3 regions of the Janthinobacterium algoris genome follow, and region 2 is predicted to be linked to each of the others. Evidence: predicted binding sites of a transcription regulator. Region 2 holds the regulator's gene; each other region holds the start of a gene.
What was found. The regulator FliA, encoded in region 2, starts transcription of late flagellar genes. The targets are predictions, from matches to a motif close to CTAAAGTTTNNNNNNNNNNNGCCGNTA.
Positions count from the first base shown of each region.

Region 1: a site for FliA is predicted at 1,612-1,638, ahead of ACQ4W7_RS17500 (DUF5610 domain-containing protein). Genes of this name have one in related genera too.
Region 3: a site for FliA is predicted at 1,849-1,875, ahead of ACQ4W7_RS04725 (FlxA-like family protein). Genes of this name have one in related genera too.

Region 1 is NZ_JBNYXZ010000011.1:122,910-126,183, reverse strand. It holds gene ACQ4W7_RS17505 (GGDEF domain-containing protein) at 1-909, shown strand, start outside; gene ACQ4W7_RS17500 (DUF5610 domain-containing protein) at 911-1,540, opposite strand; gene sbcB (exodeoxyribonuclease I) at 1,687-3,135, shown strand.
Region 2 is NZ_JBNYXZ010000001.1:287,555-290,828, reverse strand. It holds gene motD (flagellar motor protein MotD) at 1-761, opposite strand, end outside; gene ACQ4W7_RS01305 (flagellar motor protein) at 767-1,513, opposite strand; gene ACQ4W7_RS01300 (RNA polymerase sigma factor FliA) at 1,495-2,226, opposite strand; gene ACQ4W7_RS01295 (MinD/ParA family ATP-binding protein) at 2,272-3,135, opposite strand; gene flhF (flagellar biosynthesis GTPase FlhF) at 3,128-3,274, opposite strand, start outside.
Region 3 is NZ_JBNYXZ010000002.1:404,260-407,533, reverse strand. It holds gene dcd (dCTP deaminase) at 1-467, shown strand, start outside; gene ACQ4W7_RS04730 (PrpF domain-containing protein) at 509-1,738, opposite strand; gene ACQ4W7_RS04725 (FlxA-like family protein) at 1,906-2,247, shown strand; gene ACQ4W7_RS04720 (sensor histidine kinase) at 2,289-3,274, opposite strand, start outside.

The DNA of each region.
Region 1 (3,274 bases), on a different contig from region 2:
TTTAGCGATGCTGCGGACAGCCAGACGGCCGCCATGCTGGCGCCCTGTCCCGTGATGCGCCTCGAAGCAGGCGAAGCCATTGCCGACAGTCAGGGCACCAGCCTGTACATCGTCCTGCGCGGCTCGCTGGCCGTGGCGGCCGACACCCACACGGGCATGGATGACGGCACTGTCAGCAAGGTCTTGCCCGGCGAGAGCGTGGGCGAACAATCGGTGCTCGATGAAGCGAGCAACCTGGCCGCCATTTCCGCCCTGGAAGAAACTGACTTGCTGGTGATCGACGCGGCCGTCGTCTGGGAATTGATCGAGCAATCGAACGGCCTGGCACGCAACCTGCTGCGCTTGCTGTCCTTCCGCATCCGCGCCGCCAATGCCCTGCTGCGCCGGCGCCAGAAACTGGGCGAGTTCTACCGCCAGCTATCGATGGTCGACAGCCTGACGGGCTTGTATAACCGCGCCTGGCTGACCGATTTACTGCCGAACATGATCGTCACCGCCCACGCCAGCAACTCACCGCTATCGCTGGTGATGATAGACCTCGACCATTTCAAGCGTTTCAACGACACCCACGGCCACCAGGCGGGCGACCAGGCACTGCGCATCGCCGCGCAAGTGCTGGGCGCGGCCCTGCGGCCCACGGATTTTGCCGTGCGCTATGGTGGCGAGGAAATGATGGTGATCTTGCCCGATACCAGCGAAAACGTGGCTCTGCGGGTCGCCGAGCGCTTGTGCGAGCGCATGCAGCAAGCCGTCATTTTCACCGACATGCGCAGCGCGCTGCCGCACATCACGGGTTCCTTCGGCGTGGCCAGCCTGGCGGCCGAACAGGACGACGAAGCGCTGATCGCCGCGGCCGATGCGGCCCTTTACCGGGCAAAAGCATCGGGCCGCAACAGAGTCGCGCTGTAACTCAGGCAGCCTTGCTGTCGGCCGGCTTGCCGGCATCCGGCTTGGCGGCCTCATCCTTCTTGCTGCTGTGCGCGGCGATGAAATCCGCATAGCCCTTCTGCACCAATGTATAGGTCTTGTCGATATTGCCGGCGATATCGCCTTGCAACACTTTTAAGCCTTCCAGGAAATCGCGCGCTTCCTTGAAGCCTTTTTCCATGCCGCCGCTGATGGTGTCCATGAACTTGGTCAGCGCCGTATCGTCGTCCATGCCGGGATTCTGTTTCTTGTAGGCGTCAAAAAAACCCGTCGACAGCGATACAATGCGGCTCGCCGTCGCTTCGACACTATTATCCTGCGACGCGGCGTTCTGGATCGCGTCCTCGCCGTACTGGCCCTTCAGCGCTTCATTGATATTCGTGATGGCCGTCTTGTACAGCAGCGCCAGCGGCTCGTTTTCCGATCCGATCGACACGTTCAGCGACGCCTGCATGATGGAGGCGTTCAATTGCAGCTTGCTGCGGTCGTTCACGCTCATTTCAGTGTTGACGCCGTCCTTTTGCTGGACTTTATCGTCCTTGCCGGCAACGCCCGTACTGACGGAAGTCACGGAAGGGGTGGAATTGCCGCTTGCGGCGATGGGAATTGACACGATAGACCTCCTTGAACGGGCAATATATGCCACCATGCGGGAAACGCAATGATGACCATCCTCTCGTGTAGTATCGGCAGGTTTTCAGAAAACTGTAGCAGCGACTCTTTGAGCGGCCCAGACAACCAATTAAGCAACGACCATCAATGACTACCCAGACTTTCCTTTGGCACGACTACGAAACCTTTGGCGCTCAGCCGCGCCGCGACCGCCCGGCCCAGTTCGCCGCCATCCGCACGGATGCCGAACTCAACGAGATCGGCGAGCCGATCATGCTGTATTGCCAGCCTGCCAATGATTTCCTGCCCGACCCGCAATCGTGCCTGATCACGGGCATCACGCCGCAGCAGTGTCTGCAGCTGGGCGTGCCAGAACACCAGTTCGCCGCCACCATTGAAGCGGCCTTTTCGGAACCGGGCACCATCGGCGTGGGCTACAACACCATCCGTTTCGACGATGAAGTCACGCGTTTCCTGTTCTGGCGCAACCTGATCGACCCGTATGCGCGCGAATGGAAAAACCATTGCGGCCGCTGGGATATCCTCGACGTGGTGCGCATGATGCACGCGCTGCGCCCGGAAGGCATTCAATGGCCGAAGCGCGACGATGGCCAGACCAGCTTCAAACTGGAACACCTGAGCAAGGCCAATGGCCTGGTCCACGAAGCGGCGCACGATGCACTGTCTGACGTGCGCGCCACCATCGCCCTGGCCCGCCTGATCAAGGAAAAGCAGCCGAAACTGTTCGAGTTTTGCCTGGCGCTGCACAAGAAGGACAGGGTCGCCAGCGAAATGGGCATGCACCTGGCCGCCAGCGAGCGCCAGCCCTTCCTGCACGTGTCCGGCATGTTCCCCGCCGAACGGGGCTGCCTGGGCATCGTCTGGCCACTGGCCACGCACCCGAGCAACAAAAATGAAATCCTCGTCTGGGATTGTCAGTACGACCCACGTGAACTGTTCACTCTGGACGCCGACACCATCCGCACGCGTTTGTTCACGCGCAAGGATGCCATGCCGGAAGGCATGACCCGCCTGCCCGTGAAAAGCGTGCACCTGAACAAGTCGCCCATGCTGGTCGGCAATCTGAAAACCCTGTCGCCCGCCATGGCCGCGCAATGGGGCATCGATCTGGACGCCGCGAAGCTCAACGCCCAGCTGGCTGCCACGGCGCCGAACATGGATACGATCTGGGCCGAAGTGTTCCAGCGCCCGGGCGCGCATGTCGCGTTGGATGTGGATGAGGATTTGTACAACGGTTTCGTCAGCAACGACGACCGCCGCCTGCTCGAATCCTTGCGCCGCGATACACCGGTCAAGCTGGCCACGGCGCGCCCCTCGTTTGCCGACGAACGCTTGCAAGAATTGCTGTTCCGCTACCGTGCCCGCAATTTCCCGCAAACCCTGAGCGAAGCGGAAAACCTGCGCTGGGAACAGCACCGCGCCGCCCGCCTGTTCGACGGCGACGGCGGCGCCCGCACCATCGAAATGCTGTTTACGGAAATCGACGTGCTGTCGGAATCAGTCGATGAGCGGGGGGAAGAGATATTGGGCGAACTCTACGATTACGCGGAGATCGTCGCACCACAGAGAGACTAAATGCAAAATGCCGGGCTAGCCCGGCATTTTGCATGGATGACAAACAACAGTCATCACGGTGCCTGACAGAAGCGTAGCGAGCGGATGAGAGTTGCGGCCGAGAAGCGCAACTGTGCTATAGCACAGTGAGCATCGCCGG
Region 2 (3,274 bases):
ATGGGCGCCGTCGGCACTTCCGTCACCGTTTCCGGGATGCCGGACAAAATCGTCACGGCGACCCTGCGGTTGCGCGCGCGTCCTTCCGGCGTGGCGTTCGGCGCCACGGGAATGTTGTCGGCGTGGCCCACGGCCGTCAGGCGCGAGGCTTGCACGCCGCTGGCGATGAACAGGCGCACCACGGCGCTGGCGCGCGCGGCCGACAATTCCCAGTTCGAGGCAAAGGTCGAATTACTGATCGGCTGGACATCCGTATGCCCCTCCACCTGCACGTCGTGCGTATCATCCTTGAGCAGCACGGCCACCGCGCGCAAGGCCTGGTCCGATTCGGCAGTCAGCCCTGCGGCGCCCGGGTCGAACAACACGCTGGCATTGATTTCCACGCTCACGCCGCGGCTCGTCTGCGTCACCCTGACTTTACCTTCCTTGACCAGCGGTGCCAGGGTGGACGTCAGGTCCTGCGCCAAACGCGTCATGTGTTCACGCTCGCGGCGGATGGCTTCCGTGCGGCGTTTCAGGGCGGGATTGGGCAGCGGGATCGCCTGCGGCGCTTCCATGATGATGGGCGGCGCGCCCTTTTCCAGGCTGAATGCCTGGCCGATGGCGTTCTGGAAGACGCGGTACTTGCCCTCGTTGACTTGCGAAATCGCATACATGACAACAAAGAAGGCGAACAGCAAGGTGATGAAGTCGGCGTACGAGATCAGCCAGCGGTCCTGGTTGTCCGGCTCCTCGTCATACTTCCTGCGCGCGCGCCGCATCATGCTCAGTGCTCGTGCAGCAGGCTGGCCACGCGCTCTTCGATGATGCGCGTATGGTCCCCCGTGGCGATGTCGTACAGCACGGCGGCCGTGATTTCATACTGCAGCACGCGGCGCGAGACGATGGCTTTGAGTTTATTCGCCACCGGCAGGAACAACAGATTGGCCAGGCCCACGCCGTAGATGGTGGAGACAAAGGCCACGGCGATGCCGCTACCTAATTTACTCGGGTCGGTGAGGTTTTCCATGACGTGGATCAGGCCCAGCACGGCGCCCAAAATACCGATGGTGGGCGAATAGCCGGCCGCCGATTCCCACACCTTGACGGCCTGGCGCTCGGCCAGCTCGTAGGCGGAGATTTCCACGTCGAGCAGCTGGCGCAGCTTGTCGGGGGCGATACCGTCGACGATCATGCGCAAACCCTTGGCGTTGAAGCGGTCGGCCGTGTTTTCCATCAGGCGCTCGAGCGCCAGCGGGCCGTCGCGGCGCGCCGTCAAACTCCATTGTCCGATGTCACGCGCCAGTGCGGCGCGCGTGTCGGCCGGCGGCAGGAAGACCCAGCGCAGCATTTCGAGGCCGCGCACGAAAGTGCGCAGCTGCGTTTGCAGCAGCACGGCGCCGAAGGTGCCGACAATGACGATGGCAAAGGCGGCCGGCTGCAGCAGGGAGGCCATCTTGCCGCCTTCCAGTGCCTGGCCGACCAAGAGGCCCGCCAGCGCCAGCGCCAGCCCGATTACGCTGGACCAGTCCACGCCAGCTCCCTCAAAGTTGCGCGCAGGCGCGCGACGGCCTGGGTATGCAGTTGCGAGACGCGCGATTCGGAGACACCCATCACCGCGCCGATCTCCTTCAGGTTCAGCTCTTCTTCGTAATACAGGCCCATGAGTATTTTCTCGCGTGGCGGCAGCGCGTCGATGGCATCGATCACGGATTGCCGGAAATCGGTATCGAGCAAGGATCGCAAGGGGTCGCTGTCCTCGTCCACGCAATGGCGGTCGAGGAAGCTGTCATTGCCGTCCGGGTCATGAAAGTCTTCGTAGTACAGCAATTGGTGGCCGCCGCCGTCGCCCAGCATTTCCTGGTAGTCGGGCAGCGACATTTTCAGCAGTTTCGCCACTTCCGACTCCGTCGGCGGGTGGCCCAGGCGCTGCTGCAGGGTACTCATCGCCTCTTCGATCTTGCGCATGTTTTGGCGCATGCTGCGCGGCAGCCAGTCGCTGGTGCGCAATTCGTCAAGCATCGCGCCGCGGATGCGCAGCACGGCATACGTCTCGAACTGCGCGCCATGCGTCTCTTCATAGCGGGTAATGGCGTCGAGCAGGCCGATCATGCCGGCCTGGATCAGGTCATCGACCTCGACCGAAGGCGGCAATTTTGCCTTCATATGGTGCGCCAGACGCTTCACCAGCGGAATGTGCTCCGTCAGCAAATAGTCCTTGTTCGATTTCCCTTTGACCGTGTACATAGGCTGCTTATTGTTTTAACTGCTATCGTGTGCTGATTGATGGAATCAGACGCTGAACTGGTGCGGGCTCCCCGTCTGGTACAAGGTGCCACCAAGCACCGGCGCCGCCGAACGGGCCAGCCGCTCGGCCAGTCCGCGAAACGCCACCGAGGCTCCCGCCAGCGGAAAGGCATCGACCACGCTGCGGCCCAGACGCGCCGCGCGGTGCAGATACTCATCGGCAGGCACCGACCCCATCGAGGTCAGTTTCACGGCCAGGTAGCGGCTCGCCGCCTGCGCCATATTATCGTATACCACTTTTGCCTCGGATTCGGAAGCGCCGGTGACCAGAATGCCAAACGGACGGCGTCCCAGTTCCTGGCTCAGGCGCTTGATCAGGCAGTACGCCGCCTTGATCGAAGTGGCGCTGGTCGAGACTTGCACCACGATGTCGGACGAGGCCATCAGCGGCACGGGGAAGCAATCGCCCTGGTCGGCCACGACGCCGTCGACCAGCACGATGCCGCTCTGGCGCGCCAGCACTTCGAAGGTCTTGCCCAGGCGGCGCAGTTCTTCCTCGCCCGCATAGTCCATGCTGTCCATCAGGTGGTTGCGCGCCCCCAGGCTGGCCACGCCAAAGCCTTGCGGCACTTGGTGGATGACCTGGTTCAAGGCGCACTGCTGGCGCGCCACGTCGCGCAGGCTGGCGCCGTGCGCCAATCCCAGGCGGGCAGCGACACCATCGATGCCGCCACTGGCGTCGAGCAGCAGCACATCATTGCCGCCGTAGGCCAGCGAGGCGCCCAGGTTGACCAACATGGCACCTTTGTCATCTTGCGGCGTGGCCGATAAAAATGTCAGCACGCGCGGCTGCGGGCCGGCCAGCATGCGGCGCAAGCCTTCGGCCTGGTCGAAATCGAAATTAGCCAAGGTGCACCCCGCGCGCTTCATTGTTGCGGGCGGCCGCCTGCGCCATCAGCAGCGGCAGTTCGGCATCGGAAAACTGCGTCGCCGCCGCATCGCGCTTGAGCTTGAAGGCGCGGTCGATCAGGTAGCCGCGGTCGGCCAG
Region 3 (3,274 bases), on a different contig from region 2:
TCGTATCCTACGGTACGTCCAGCTATGGCTATGACATCCGCTGCGCCGACGAGTTCAAGTTGTTTACCAACATCAACACTACCATCGTCGACCCGAAGGATTTTGACGCAAACAACTTCGTCGATGTGTCGGGCAAGGGCTATTGCATCATCCCGCCGAACTCGTTCGCGCTGGCCCGCACGGTCGAGTATTTCCGCATTCCCCGCAACGTATTGACGATTTGCCTGGGCAAGAGCACCTATGCGCGCTGCGGCATCATCGTCAACGTCACCCCGTTCGAACCGGAATGGGAAGGTTTTGTGACCCTGGAGTTTTCGAATACGACACCATTGCCGGCGAAAATCTACGCCAATGAAGGCGTGGCGCAAGTGCTGTTCTTCGAGTCCGATGAAGTGTGTGAAACCTCGTACAAGGACCGTGGTGGAAAATACCAGGGCCAAGTTGGCGTGACCTTGCCCAAGACCTGATTGCCATGCATGGCGGGGCGCCAGCCCAGCCTGGTCTTGCTTTAAAACTGCTTCAGTAGCCACGCTTTCAATGCGGCTGACGGCTGGTACAGGGGAACATGGCCGCGCAGCAAGATTTGCGTGCTGCGCCGGTAGGCCGCGCTGTCGATGACGATGTTTCCCGTCGCCCCAGCCTGGCGCGCCACGATGGTGGTGGCCAGGATGCCGGCCGGGTTTGCTATGCCCAGTTCAATCTCTGCATCCGCTTGCCCGACTGGCGGCACGCCGCGTACCAGCGCATGCGCCACCGTGCCCGGTATCAGACAAGCCGCCGCCAGGCAGCAGCCGCCCGAGACGGCCAGCGAGGCGTGGCCCGCTTGCGGCGTAAAGTAGCGTACCGCAATATTTCCCTCTCCCGTTGCCGCTGCCACAATGCAGAACTTGGGGATAGTTTCGCTGCGTTCCAGTTCTTCCAATGTCATCAACCCGCCATCGCGCCGCCGCAAGCCCATCAGCAGTCCCGCCGCGCTCCATGCCTGGCGGATGGCTTGCATGAACGCCGTGTCCGCCTCCAGTTTCCGTATTGCTTCCTGTGCCGTCTTGCCGAACTGGCTCGCTAGCGCGATGACCATGGGCACGGCCACGTCCACGCACGAGACGTCGTAGCCGTGCACCTTGTCTTGCGCCTTGCCTGTCGGTAATAATTTACCCGTCTTGGCGCCCGCGGGTTGCTGCAGGAACAGGTCGACGCGGGGGAAGCTGCCGGGCACGCCGGGAATGCCGGTGGCCGTAAAGCTGCCATCGAGTTCGCGCGCCATGCGCGAGGTGGTGATGACGCCCGTGTTGGTGTTGCGGATATCGATATCGTGCGCGCCGATGGCCAGCGCCTCGATCACGCCGCTGTCCAGGCCCCACAGTTGCAGGGCGGACGACATATTGCCGCAGTTCACGCTCCAGTCGATATCCGCGTGCTCGCCGGCCAGCTGCGCCAGGGTGCTGACCAGGCGCGGCTGGCCGGCATGCTGTTCCACCTCGACCAGGAAGACTTTGTTGCTGGTGGGCGCACCGCGTCCCAGGCCCGTGATTTGCCGGTTGCCCGGCAGCCGGCCGGATTGTGGCACGCCCATCAGGTGGCGCAGCAATTCCTCGCGCAACGTTTGCTCGGCCGGTACGCAGGACGCATGCAAGACCAGGCCTGTCGATGTGCCGCCACGCATGTGGTGGACGGGAAACTCGATCACGCCGCAGCGCTGGCGGGGCACGTGGTCGGGCAGGGCGGGCAGCAGGGGCATGGCGATCCGATCAGGGTTTGGCTGGGGAAGCGTCAGTGTGCCAGTTTGTTGTGCCGAGGAGCAAGCATGCGTGCCGGCCGCGCTCTTTACCTGCCTTTACACCCGCGGCACTACATCCGCGCCCATGCCTGCCGTTAACCTTGGTATCGACACATTCGGGAGGCATCATGGTAGCGGCAATCGGTTCAGGCAGCGCAGTCGGCGCGGCCGGTAGCGCCAGTTCGGGCAGCAGTTCGCAGATCGCGGCGCTGCAAAAGCAGATCACGGCGGCGCAAAAGCAATTGACGGAATCGCAGAAGGGCACGCAGACGGACGCGTCGCAAAAGCTGCAACAGCAGCTGGCGCAGCAAATCCAGGCCTTGCAGGCGCAAATTGCTCAGTTGCAAGCGGCGGCCGCGCAACAGGCGGCGCAACAAGATACGCAGACGGCCAGCAGCGCCGATACGGCGACGAGTCCTGCTAAATCGACTTCGTCCACTCTGGGCAGCATCATCGATACGCAGGCTTAGCAAAGTTCCCGGCAATACCCGACGCCAGGCTCGCCGACAGGTCAGCCTGGCGTTTTGACGGGCAGCAGCATTTCCACGCACAGCCCGCCACCGCTGCGCAAGCTGGCCCCGATGCGCCCGCCGTGGGCGCTGATCACATGCTGGGCGATGGCCAGGCCCAGGCCATGCCCATCCGTGCTGTGCTGGGTATGGATGGCGCGGAAGAAAGGCTGGAAAATGTTGGCCAGGTCGGCGCTGGCCACGCCTGGCCCCCGGTCCAGCACGGCGATGCACAGCAGATCCTGCTTGCCGTCATGCAGGCGCGATAAATTCACTTCCACCGTGCCGCCATCCGGGCTGTGCTTGACGGCATTGCGCACCACGTTTTCCACGGCGCGCGCCAGCAGTTCTGGCCGGCCCGAGACAGCCGCGTCGGCGATGGCCGCGTCGCCCGCCAGGGCTATGCTCACCTGGCGCGCCTTCGCTTCGTAGCGGGCGTCTTCCATAATGTCGTGCAACAGGTCGGCGATGTCGACGTCTTCGCTGAGGGGCGAGCCGGCGCCCGCTTCCAGCCGCGACAGGGTCAGCAGTTCGCCGATCAGCTTATCCATGCGTTCGCTTTCGCGTTCGATGCGCTGCATCGAGGCGTCCATCTTTTCCGGCTGCTGGTGCGCCAGGCCGATGGCAGCCTGCAAGCGCGCCAATGGCGAGCGCAGCTCATGCGAGACATCATGCAGCAAGCGCGTCTGGCTTTCCATGAGGCTGCGCAAACGGCCGGTCATGCGGTCGAAATCGCGGCCCAGGTCCGTCAATTCATCGCCGCGCTTGCCGCTGGCATGAAAACGGGGCGCCAGATTACCGTGCGAAGCGGCTTCGAACGCTTGGCGCAAGTCGCGGATGGGGCGCGCAAAATACCAGGCCAGCAAGAAGGAGAACAGCAGGCTGGCGGCGATGGCGGCGGCCAGCGGGATGAAGGTGCGGTAGGGACTGTCCATGCGCGGGCCGGGCGGCATGCCGCGGCCGAATTCGCCGCGTGGCGGCGGGGCGC